One region of the Brevibacillus agri genome, then DNA from elsewhere that is predicted to be linked to it. Evidence: predicted binding sites of a transcription regulator. Region 1 holds the regulator's gene; each other region holds the start of a gene.

Region 1 (4,176 bases):
CACCCATGCCATTGGTCCCCCTCCTCAATTGCAAAACTGGCAGATGTCGTCAGGAACAAAAAGACACCCGAGCGTCAAGCAAGGATGTCTGCCGTATCAATACAAGTAAGTTTACTGTTTTGGACGATTTTCCTCAAGATCTTCCACATAGCGGATGGAATCCAGATTCGCTCGAAGCGACATCTTGACCGCATCGATGTACTTTTGGCGCAGAGCTTTTTGCTCCTGCTTTTCCTCGTCAGTCAAGCCAACCTCGCGAGATTTCTTGACCAGTTCGTTGATTCGTTTAATTTCCGCGTCAGATACCACGTTCCGGTTCCTCCCACTCTGTAGTAATGCCGCTTTATTATATCATATCAGTCGGAACTGGCAAGAGAGCGGATGGCGGGCAAGTGCTCGAATCAGTCCGTTTCCGGGATGAACAAGGTCTGCCCCGGATAAATGAGATTGCTGTCGAGGTTGTTCGCCATTTTGATATCGAAAATCAGATCGCGCACATCCACCTTTTCCGAATGATGATGGCGCACAGCAATCGTCCAAAGACTGTCGCCGGAGCGAACGGTCACTTCTTTTCCTTTTAGCGGCTCTTTATGCGCAGAAGAGGCAAACACCAGTTCGGTAAGCAAGTAAAAAAAGAGAGAGAACGTCAGCAAAAACAAAATAGCTTGTCCTCTCGTGATGCCCAAACGGACGCGGCGAGGCTGCTTTTTCTCGAAACGGTTATGGATAGACATGGCATTCATAATATGACCCCCTGCAAACATACGTTCTATAAGTTCGTATCCCTATCATAAATGAGAACATATGTTCATGTCAATACAAAAACCGCCGTCTCGCAAATTCGCGCGGAGCTGCTGTGCGCAGCCGTTTTTGCTTCGGATGACGCTGCCGGGCGACTCTATTGGGGTGGATTTAGCTCGTTTCTAGCTGGTTGCTTGCTACCTGAACAGAAGTCCAAGTGTGCCGCGTTGGTGCGGTTTGTGGCTTGACGTAAGCTCGGCTCTTCGGTACTGGAGCGGCTGGCGGTTTGACGTGAGCTCGACTCTGCGACAGTGGAGCGGCTTTTGGCTCGACGTAAGCCCGGCTCCGCGACGATGGAGCGGCTTGTGGCTCGACGTAAGCCCGGCTCCGCGACGATGGAACTGTTTGCCGACTTGGAGTTAGCCCGGCTCTATTACAATGGAACGGCTGCAACTTACGGCTCCGGCCGCCCGCCCGCGCTTTTTTCGAGATTTGGCCGATGCTGTCGAATCAAATGCATTTACCCTGTCAAAAATTCCTGTTCGCATCAAAATCGAACTTATGTTTGTCGAACGCAAGCTCCCATGGTATAATATAGGAAAACATGTTCGAGAAATCAGGGGTGTCTCTCTATGTCAAAATTATCCAGCAGACAACAAGCCATAATCGAATTTATTCGCAAGGAAGTCCGGGACAAAGGCTATCCTCCATCCGTCCGCGAAATCGGCGAAGCTGTCGGACTTGCCTCCAGCTCTACTGTGCACGGTCATCTGGCGCGCTTGGAAAAGAAAGGGCTGATCCGCCGCGACCCTACCAAGCCTCGCGCCATCGAACTGCTGTCTGAGGAAGACCGCTTCCAGGACAACTTCGAGGACTCTGTCGTTCGCGTTCCCGTCATCGGGAAAGTAACCGCCGGGCAGCCGATTACCGCGATTGAGGACGTCGAAGAGTACTTCCCGCTTCCAGAAAATATCGTGACTTCAGACAAGGTGTACATGCTGCGGATTTCCGGGAACAGCATGATCGACGCCGGTATCCTGGACGGCGACTACGTAATCGTGCGCCAGCAGCACGTCGCCAACAACGGCGATATCGTCGTCGCCATGACAGAAGAAGACGAAGCGACCGTCAAGCGCTTTTTCAAAGAGAAGAACCACTTCCGCCTCCAGCCGGAAAACGCGACGATGGAACCGATCATTTTGGACAACGTCACCATTCTCGGAAAAGTCATTGGCGTCTATCGCCTCATCCACTAATCGTTCCAGCGCATGAAAAAAGGACAGCCTCCGCTGTCCTTTTTCGTCTCTATCATTATATTTATCTGGCAAGGAAAAACCAGACGATCATGCTCACCTGCAACACGACTTTGACAACTGCGCTTCCCAAAAAGCCGATCAGCGAGCCAAAGCCTGCCTTTACCGCTTTCTCTATCGGCTGCTTTTGCACGAGCAACTCCACCAGCACCACGAGCACGAACGGCATAATCAGCATCCCGAACGGCGGGAACACGAAGATTCCGAGAACAATCCCTACGGCCGCAGCCACCGAAGACCATTTGGAGCCGCCGTACTTTTTCACGAAAAACATGTTGGTCAACAAATCCGCACCGTACAGCAAGATACTGAGCACCACCATCCCCCACCAGAAAGACGCTGGCAACCCCGCTCCCGGATCGGCTATGAAAAAGTGGTAGAGCAAAAAGCCTGCCCACAGTAAAATCGTATCGGGTAGTACTGGCAAAAATATACCGGCGATACTTAGCGCGAAAAGCACCAACACGATAATCCAAAGAACAATATCCATTCTCTATGCACTCCTCTCACATAGGTAATACGAGAAAAAGCCGATTGAAGTTGCACTCTTCTTTTGCGAATCCGTGAGGCCGTCTGCGAGGAGTACCTGCCTATTTTAACGAAAGCGGAGGGTTACTATGACGCGAAACTGGCGCGACCTCTCTTATTTGCACAACGGGACACCGAAACAAAAAGCTGCGGGCCAGGCCATCGCCCAATCCGCGGTCATGCAGCGGCTGCAAGCGTTCGATCCCGTGCTCGCAGGTACGATCCCTCTGGACATCGACATTGCGGACAGCGATCTGGACATTATTTGCGAGTGCCACGACCTCGAGCAGTTTGCCGACGTCGTCCGCGCTTCGTATGCGGCGTATGAAGGCTACGAGGAAGCTCGTCTGCTCGTGCAAGGCGTGCCCACCTGCCTGATTGCGTTTTTTGCCTGCGGCTTCTGGTTTGAGCTGTTTGCCCAACCGCGCCCGGTCGAACAGCAAAATGCGTATCGGCACATGGTCGTCGAGCACCGTTTGCTGCTGCTCGGTGGCGCTGACGCCCTCCGCGCCATCCGCCAGCTCAAGCAAGACGGCCTGAAAACCGAACCTGCTTTTGCCTCCTATTTTAACATTCCGGGAGACGATCCATACCAGGCGCTGCTGGATGTGGAAAAGTGGACGGAAGAACAGCTCCGCACTCTTGTGACCAGGTAAAGAGTCCCCCGCTCCTTTGTCGCATAGGCGGACGGCGCGCGCGTGGCGAAAAAATCGCCAGAGCCGCGGTGCAAATGGCGGACAGATGATTTATAATGGGAACTACTGCGCGGGCACTTGGCGGCGCGCAGGGAGAAAACGCGAACGAGGGGGTGTGTGGTTGGTGAATGGAATTGGTTTGCCAGATACTGCAGCGTCTCATGCAAAGCCTGGGAATAAGGCGATACTTTGCATGAGGTGGACAGTCGTTTAGACAATTCATCGCCTTCTCTAACGTATCTCATTTCTTATTTCCTGGCTTTGCCCCTTATTTTTCACTTCAAAAATAAGGAGCGAGCGGAAATGAAATATGTGAATGCAGCCAGCATGCTGCCAGAAACCTTGATCGCAGAAATCCAAAAGTACGTGCAGGGAGAAATCATCTACATTCCGAAACCGAAGACGGCCCATCACAAATGGGGGACCCGGACCGGCGGCAGAAAACAGTTGGATGAACGCAACAGCGCGATCCGCAACGCTTTTCGCGAAGGCGCCTCCATCCAGGAGCTGGCCGAGCAGTACTTTCTCTCGACGGAAACGATCAAAAAGATTGTGTATGCCAAATAGACAAAAGCACTGGCGCGTCCACGAGACGGTCAGTGCTTTTCCTATGCCGAGTTCTTTTTACAATCGTTCTTTCCCTTTGCAGCGCACTCCGCTCCTTTTACAGTAGAAGGTACAAACACCATCACAACTCCTCACGCCTGACGGAGTACGCTGCAAGGAGGAACCAGAAAGATGCAACCATTTATTTCACCCCACCACTATCACTTCATCAAAGCACAGGTGCAAACCTTGTTGAACGCATACACAAGCAGCACAGACCCTAACGTCATCCGGGCCCGCAAAGAAATCGCCCAGGAATCCGTGTTCCAGCTCTTCCCCGGCATGACAGAGGA
Region 2 (4,176 bases), 1.6 Mb from region 1:
ATCCTGTTCAAACTCGAATCAGCCAATTTGCCGCTTGCCGTATTGGACGAGAAGTACGATGACGGCCAGGAGCGCCGTTTCTTTATTTGGGGTTACTTCCCGGAGAGTGTCGCCGATGCGGACAAGAAATACCACATCGGAAGTTTTCCGGTAGGGATCAGCCAGGCCCAAAAGCACCATATTATGCTCGAAACCGATGCCAAGACAGGGCGGCTGATTCGTTTTGTCTACAAGCAGGCAGATGAGCAGTGGTCCACCGCCAAAACAGACAAGAGCCGGGATCGCAAAGGGGCGGAAGCGTTGTTGCGAAGACTCGTGCCTTCCGGAAGCAACCAGTTGAGGCTTGCGGATGTCGGCACCGACAAATATACGACGCTGGTGGCCGACCCGCTTATCGGCGGCGTTCCTGTCTACCGGATCGGGCAGATGAAAGAAGAAGGGATGTACACGATTACCGCAAATGCGTGGACGGGCAAGGTCGAGGAAGTGATCGTACAGCGCCCGGACAACATGGTTTTCCCCGCTCGCGCCAAGGCGATCAATGAACAGGGAGCGATGGAGCGATTGCTGCAAGCCATGCCGCTTGAGCTGACCTACATTCACCAAAAGGATCGGCAAACAGGCGCGATGAGCTGGAAGCTTGGCTATGACCTGTCCTTCCGCCAGACCCGCTCGCACTGTTTTTGCGGGGGCGATGTGAAGATAGATACGACGTTGTATGTCGATGCGCTTACGGGACAGACGGTCGTAAAAGAATAGGGACAAGTAAAAAGAAAAAGCCGCACGCTCCAGAGAGAGCAAGTGCGGCTTTTTCGCATAGAAAGGACTAGGCGCTCGCTTCAAACCCGGTGATTTGATTCAGCGCAATTTTTTTGTCATCAGTCAAGACGAACTCCACGACGCCGTTTTTCATGCTGACGGCTTTAATGACACCGTTCAGGCTGTTGTCTATGGTCGAGCCGTCTGTATTGGTTTGCTTTTCCGTATAGGTGATGTTGAAGCCGATCATTTGGGCGTACTGCAGCGAATTGCTCATGACGCTGCTGTCCGGCCTGACGCTCATGCCCACGACCTGATCGAGCTTGACCGTCATGCCGTTATCGAGCGTAAACTGTGTGGCGCCGTCTTTCATGGAGAAGCCTGTGACGACCGCGTTGGCGATTTCATCTACTTTGGTGATGTCGTCTGTGGTCGCCGGATTGCCGTCTTTGTCTACTTCCTTGGTCGTCTTGTACGAGATTTCCTTGCCGATCATGTTCATGAACTTCACGCTGCTATCCAGCGCATTTCCGGTCATGCCCTGCGATTCCAGACCTTTGATGTCCGCGAGCGGAATCGGGGTAGACTCTCCGGCGATGCGGAAGTAGATTTTGCCGCTGTCCATGTAAACGGCGTCGAGCACGCCTTCCTTCGTCTCCGTCGAGGTTTCACCCGTCACCTCGTCTTTGGTCGTGAGGGAGTAGGTGGCGGTGCGGCCGATCAGCGACTCGTACTTTTCCAGTGTCAGCATGCTGTTGTTCGATTGCTCCATCAGCGTCGCCATTTTGGTGATTTTTTCCACCATGGTCATCATGCTCGTCTGCTGGATGAACTGGGAGTTGTCCATCGGGGACATCGGGTCCTGATGCTTCAACTGTTCCAGCAGCAGCTTCATGAAGGCGTTGTTGTCAAGCTCTGTGGTGAACTCCTTTTTGCCTTGATAGCTCATATGTGGTTGAATATAAGGATTATTTTTAACGGTGGTTCCGATATCTGACATGTCGATCCTCCCTGAAGGTGGCGAGTCTAACCGTACGTGCTTGTACACTACTACTTATTATCGGTATAATGTGTCGAAGGATGAAGACAAACATTTGTTCGAATTTCGGCTTATCATAGCCGGAATTGTGTTATAATGGAAATAGAAACAGTTATGCAACGAGGAGATGAACGAGGGAATGGACCGTTTTGAATTGGTATCGGAGTATCAACCGTCCGGTGACCAGCCGACCGCGATCGCCGAACTGGTAGCGGGGCTTCAGGCAGGCAAGCGGCACCAGACGTTGCTCGGGGCCACTGGTACGGGAAAAACCTATACGGCCGCCCAGGTGATTGCCCAGGTGAACAAGCCGACACTGGTGATGGCGCACAACAAGACATTGGCTGCCCAGCTATGCGCAGAGTTCAAGGAGTTTTTCCCGAATAACGCGGTGGAATACTTCGTCAGCTACTACGACTACTACCAGCCGGAAGCGTACATTCCCCAATCGGATACGTTTATTGAAAAAGACTCCAGCATCAACGACGAGATCGACAAGCTGCGTCACTCGGCGACCAGTGCCCTGTTTGAGCGGCGCGACGTCATTATTGTGGCGTCGGTATCGTGCATCTACGGCTTGGGTTCGCCGGAAGAATACAAGGAGCTGCTGCTGTCGCTGCGCGTCGGCATGGAAAAAGGACGAGACGAGATTTTGCATCGGCTGGTCGACATCCAGTACACGCGCAACGACATCAACTTTACGCGGGGGACCTTCCGGGTGCGCGGAGACGTCGTGGAGATTTTTCCGGCGTCACAGAGCGAGCAGGCGATTCGCGTGGAGTTTTTCGGAGACGAAATTGAGCGGATCACCTCCATTGACGTGCTGACCGGAGAGATTTTAGGGCAGCGCGACCACGTAGCGATTTTCCCTGCGTCCCACTATGTCACCCGCGAAGAAAAAATGAAGCTGGCCGTCCAAAGCATCGAGGCGGAGCTGGAAGAGCGGCTGGCAGAGCTGCGCGCAGCCGGGAAGCTGCTGGAAGCGCAGCGGCTGGAGCAGCGGACGCGCTACGATATTGAGATGATGCTGGAGATGGGCTTTTGCTCCGGGATCGAAAACTACTCGCGCCATCTGACGGGGCTTCCGGCAGGGCACGCTCCGTACACGCTGATGGATTACTTTCCAGAGGACTACCTGCTGTTGATTGACGAGTCGCACATGACCTTGCCGCAGGTGCGGGGGATGTACAACGGCGACCAGGCGCGCAAGAACGTACTGGTCGAGCATGGATTCCGCCTGCCGTCTGCGAAGGATAACCGCCCGCTGCGATTCGAGGAGTTTGAGCAGAAAATCAACCAGGCGATATACATCTCGGCAACGCCCGGCCCGTATGAGCTGGAGCACTGCCCGGAACTGGTGCAGCAGGTCATTCGCCCGACAGGACTGGTCGACCCGACGATCTCGGTGCGCCCGATCAAAGGGCAAATTGACGATCTCATCGGGGAAATCCAGGCTACGATTGCCAAAAACGAACGCGTCCTCGTCACGACATTGACGAAAAAAATGTCGGAGGACCTGACCGATTACTTGAAAGAAATCGGGATCAAGGTCCGCTACTTGCACTCCGACATCAAGACGATCGAACGGATGCAGATTTTGCGTTCCTTGCGATTGGGCGAATTTGACGTGCTGATCGGGATCAACCTGTTGCGGGAAGGTCTGGACTTGCCCGAGGTTTCGCTTGTCGCTATTTTGGACGCCGACAAGGAAGGCTTCCTGCGCAATGAGCGCTCCCTGATCCAGACGATCGGGCGGGCAGCCCGGAACGCCGAAGGGCGCGTGATTATGTACGCGGACAAGATGACGGACTCGATGAACTCGGCGATTCGCGAGACGGAGCGCCGCCGCGCCATCCAGCTCGCCTACAACGAGAAGCACGGCATCACCCCGCAGACGGTGAAAAAAGCTGTGCGCGAAGTGATTGAGGCGACAAAGGTGGCCGAGGAAAAAGCGGACTATTTGCCACACGCCGATTTCAAGAAGATGCCGAAGAAAGATCGACTGGCTGTCATCGAACGCATGGAAGAAGAAATGAAGGAAGCGGCGCGCAACCTCATGTTCGAGCGTGCGGCCGAACTGCGTGATTTGATTCTGGAGCTGAAGGCGGAACTCTAAGGAGAGGTTTTTTCATGCCATTGGAACATATTGTCGTCAAGGGCGCGCGTGCCCACAATCTGAAAAACATTGATGTAGTGATTCCGAGGGACAAATTCGTCGTATTGACGGGTTTGTCCGGCTCGGGAAAGTCTTCCCTTGCTTTTGACACGATTTACGCAGAGGGACAGCGGCGCTACGTGGAGTCTCTCTCTGCCTATGCCCGCCAGTTCCTCGGGCAGATGGACAAGCCGGATGTGGATTCGATTGAAGGGCTGTCGCC
Region 3 (4,176 bases), 120 kb from region 1:
TCGAAGGCGCCCTGATCGAACTTCCATTCAATGAAGTTTTTCAACGAATGCAAATCTACCCACGCATCCTTCGCTTGCGGGTTGCGGTCAGGCACTTCGCCCGTGACTTCTCCTTCGTAGACCAGCTTCGCCATCTCTGCCGGGTGCATCCCGATCTGATAGGCGATCTGGTGTAGCGCTATTTTCATGGAATCCCCCTGCTCTGTCCATTCTGGTTTCAATTATTCATCTATTTTGCCAGTCTTTTTCCTCCATGCCAACCCCTGCTCTCTCCGGCGAAAAAGGATTTCCGCTTGCGTCCGCATTTTGATAGAATGAACGCACAAAAAGTCACGACGCTGGAGGATTACAAGTCATGTCCACTTCCGATAACAGACCGCGCAAGCAATGGTACCGCAAAAAAGTGGTCTGGATCCCGCTTTTGTTTGTCGCCTACGTCTTTTTCGTCAACAGCTCCTACCTGGCTGCTCCGCCTGCCGGCTCTCCCTTTTTGCTCGCCCACCGCGGAATGACGCAGACCTTTCACATGGAAGGGCTGACGAACGAGACGTGTACAGCCGAACGAATTTACCCGCCGGAGCATCCGTATCTGGAAAACACGCTGCCGTCCATGAAAGCCGCCTTCGCAGCAGGTGCCGACGTCGTGGAATTTGACGTCCACTGGACGAAAGACGGGCAATTTGCCGTGTTCCACGACTGGACGCTCGGCTGTCGCACGAACGGCGACGGCGTCACCAGAGATTTTACCCTGGCCGACCTGCAGAAGCTCGATATCGGCTACAACTATACGGCAGACGGAGGACGCACCTATCCGTTTCGCGGAAAAGGCATCGGGCTGATGCCGTCGTTAACCGATGTGCTCAAAGCGTTCCCCGACGAGTCTCTGCTCATCCATATCAAGAGCAATGATCCAAACGAAGGACAGGCGCTCGCGGACGCCTTGCAGGCTCTGCCAAAAGAACGGCTGGAAAAGCTGACAGTCTACGGAGGCGACGAGCCGATCGCCGCCGTGAAGAGCCAAATCCCGGAGCTGCGCGTCATCTCGATGGATACGATGAAAAGCTGTCTGATCCCGTACATAGCGGCGGGCTGGTCCGGTTACGTTCCCGACGCCTGCGCCCACACCCAGCTCCACATTCCCGATCAAATCGCGCCATGGCTGTGGGGTTGGCCGAACCGTTTCATGGCGAGAATGGAAGCAGTAAATACGCGCGCCATCCTTGTAGCCGGAAGCGGCGATTTTTCCGCAGGCTTCGATACGCCTGCTGACCTCGACCGGGTGCCTGCTACGTTTACGGACGGTATCTGGACGAACCGGATTGACCGGATCGGACCTGTTTTTCCCGAAAAATTCGCAGGGAACTGAAACGATTGCCAAGCATATTCGTAAATACGAATATAAACCGATCCTACACGACGACTGGGAGTGATGGAGATGTTAAAAAAGCTATTGAAAAATTTACTGGGTAATCACTCGACTTCTTCCCACAAATACCGGAAATACAGCAGCAGCGACTACAAGTATCGCAAAGGATACGGTTCCAGCCACGGACATCGGCACGGGCATGGGCACTCCCATTACGGCAGCTCCCACTACAAGCGGAAGCACTCCAGCAGAAGTTTTTTCAGCAGCTAGGCGGTCCCGTCCCTTGCATGCGCACGCGTAAAAACACTCTGTTTGCCTGACAGCAGAGTGTTTTTTGTCGTTCATACGGTCATTTAGTTAACATAATAAATATTATGTCTCGTTCAAACAAACGCCTTCCTATGCTACAATATGGAAAAGGAGCGTGCACAAATGAACCCTTCCAAATCGTTTTACTATACAGTCGATCACGCCATGGTGGATGAGTACAAAAAAATGCTCGACTTGATGAAAATTCCTTACACGATCGAAGCCCCTGTCGCTTTGCTAAAGGAGGGAGCCGATCAGTATTCGTTCGTGTTCCCGAACATGCCGGGCCGTCTGTACCAGATGGTGAGCAAGCTGTTCAAGGGCGAGGGCAAGCCTTATCCGCAATAGGCAAGCTATCCGGGCAAAAAAAAGGACCCATTTCTGGGTCGAAGATAGGAAGTGGAGAGAATGCATGCTATGTAATATATACTAACATATCACGGTCGATTGTCAACGCTTTTTGGCAATTTTCTTGATTTCGTGTTAGGTTTTCTTACATAATATCTTTTTACTTCCTCATCCAAACGAAAAAGGAGGGCATAGTCGCCCTCCTTCTTTTGTGCCTGCCGCTAAAACTCCAAGCTCAGCCGCGCACATTCACGATCTGCTCCAGCTCAATCCATTCGCTTCTCGTTTCGTTGACCAACTGGACTTTGCGCGCTTTCGGATCGACCCACTTGACCACGCCCCACATGCTTTGCGTGTTGCCGCACTCGCCGTCCAACGAAACCCACCAGCTTACCGTCACCGCGTAATCCTCCATGCCCGAGTCGCGAAGCAAATACAAAAACGATTCGCGCTCCTGCTTCGTGACCCCCGGCGGAGTAGTGCGCTGCCGGGAAGCTTGCCGTCCCGCATAGCTAGTTCCGATCCCCACTTGCTTTCACCCACCCTAACCTGCACAAATCGTTGACGGCGCGCCTCATCTGGCGATCCGCCGCGATTGTGTTGATCTCTATTCCGTTCTCCAGCATTTTGTAGACACGAAGATGTACAGTTGTCAGCACCGGAACCCGCTTCATCACATTGTGGACGGGCACAACTATTGTCTCCAGCAAAAGCCTCACCTCGAACGTACGTTTGTATGTATTATATACGAACAACATGCGAACAAGCAATAAAAAAAAGCAGGATTTCCCTGCTTTCTACTGCGCGGCTTCCTGGGTGATTTTTTTCGGTGTTTTCTCCACGACGTCCAAAAACTTGCCAAAGGTGGAAGCGAGCGTCTGCTGGAACAGCATCCCGAGCACGACAGGCAGCGCGACTGTCGCCGGGAAATACGTAATCGCCATGACCGCTCCGGCACTGATGTTGCGCATCCCGCTGTTAAAGGTCAAGGTCACGATCACATCGCGCTCCCAGCCAAAGAGCCGGGAGATCCACCACCCGAGCAGGTAGCCCAAAATCGCGAGGAAAAGCACGACCAGCGCCATTCCCAGCAGCCTGGCATCAAAGGCGTGGAAATAGCTTGCGACCATCGAGCTGTTGATGGCAACGACGACACCCATGCCCAGCTTGGAAAACGGAGCGAGCTTGGGAGCCAACGTCTTTTTGACCCTCCCCTGCGAAAAATGATGCAGCAGCATCCCGGCAAGCGACGGCAGCACAATCATGTAAAACAGCCCCTGCATCATGTCCCACGTGTCCATCTCCACCTTTGCCCCGAGCAAAACGTACATGCCAAACGGAACGACAAGCGGCGAAATCATCGTATCTAGCAAAATAATCGAAAGCGTCAGGGCAATATTGCCCATGTAAATCGACGACCAGAGAAAGCTGGAGATCCCGGTCGGTATAAGTGCGGCCAACAAAAAGCCTGTGACGACATGCATGTCGTCCGGGTAGAGCAGATGAGCCACTCCCCAGGCGATAAACGGCATCAGCGCATGCAAAATCAGCAAATTGACGACGAGCGGCAGCGGCCGTGTCAATACTTTGGCAAATTCCTTGAACCCCGCTCCCAAACTCCCGGCAAAGGTCATAAAGGCAAACACCCACGGCGACAAAAAGGCATAGGGCTGAAGATGAGTCCCGGCCAACACGCCAATCGCCACACTGCTCGGGGTCAATACCGGCATTATTTTTTCCAATGACTTGTTTACTCTTGCTAAAACATCCACACTCTCCACCTCATTCGCTTCCGAAAACGCTCCACGGATCTTCTCTCACGGCTCAACGAAAAATCCCATCCTCTTATATTACGCACTAGGCAAGTTTATTTCCATAGTAAAGAGATAAACATGGTAAGACAAAGTGTCGAAAAAAATGATTTTATCCGCTCTTGCGCAGGCTGCCAGACAAATCGTTGCATACTTCTCTGTCATCGGGTAAAGCCTAAGGCAAGGAAAGGAGGTATTTTTATGAACGGAATGGATTGGGTAGAATTTATCCGCAAAACCGAAGATAAAATGTACCACCTCCATCGGGCCATTGATGGGATTTGTAATGAGCCGGATTACAAAGAATCCGTTTCTGCCCTGACCGAAGTGGTAAGGGATTAT

The links. Region 1 encodes LexA, which represses DNA repair genes until DNA is damaged. Its sites were predicted from a motif close to CGAACATATGTTCG; they were not measured.
Region 2: the regulator LexA is predicted to act here: its motif matches at 1,847-1,860, upstream of uvrB (excinuclease ABC subunit UvrB).
Region 3: the regulator LexA is predicted to act here: its motif matches at 2,745-2,758, upstream of BA6348_RS14530 (YolD-like family protein).

The regions. Positions count from the first base shown of each region.
Region 1 is NZ_CP026363.1:2,766,042-2,770,217, reverse strand. It holds gene crcB (fluoride efflux transporter CrcB) at 1-12, opposite strand, end outside; gene BA6348_RS13895 (DUF896 domain-containing protein) at 112-309, opposite strand; gene yneA (cell division suppressor protein YneA) at 402-743, opposite strand; gene lexA (transcriptional repressor LexA) at 1,374-1,997, shown strand; gene BA6348_RS13880 (DUF456 domain-containing protein) at 2,059-2,544, opposite strand; gene BA6348_RS13875 (DUF4269 domain-containing protein) at 2,672-3,238, shown strand; gene BA6348_RS13870 (CD3324 family protein) at 3,581-3,844, shown strand; gene BA6348_RS13865 (FusB/FusC family EF-G-binding protein) at 4,016-4,176, shown strand, end outside.
Region 2 is NZ_CP026363.1:1,131,820-1,135,995, forward strand. It holds gene BA6348_RS05655 (hypothetical protein) at 1-759, shown strand, start outside; gene BA6348_RS05660 (flagellar hook assembly protein FlgD) at 827-1,759, opposite strand; gene uvrB (excinuclease ABC subunit UvrB) at 1,938-3,914, shown strand; gene uvrA (excinuclease ABC subunit UvrA) at 3,929-4,176, shown strand, end outside.
Region 3 is NZ_CP026363.1:2,889,281-2,893,456, reverse strand. It holds gene BA6348_RS14550 (hypothetical protein) at 1-188, opposite strand, end outside; gene BA6348_RS14545 (glycerophosphodiester phosphodiesterase family protein) at 356-1,366, shown strand; gene BA6348_RS14540 (hypothetical protein) at 1,436-1,636, shown strand; gene BA6348_RS14535 (hypothetical protein) at 1,799-2,023, shown strand; gene BA6348_RS14530 (YolD-like family protein) at 2,259-2,552, opposite strand; gene BA6348_RS14520 (bile acid:sodium symporter family protein) at 2,821-3,753, opposite strand; gene BA6348_RS14515 (hypothetical protein) at 4,036-4,176, shown strand, end outside.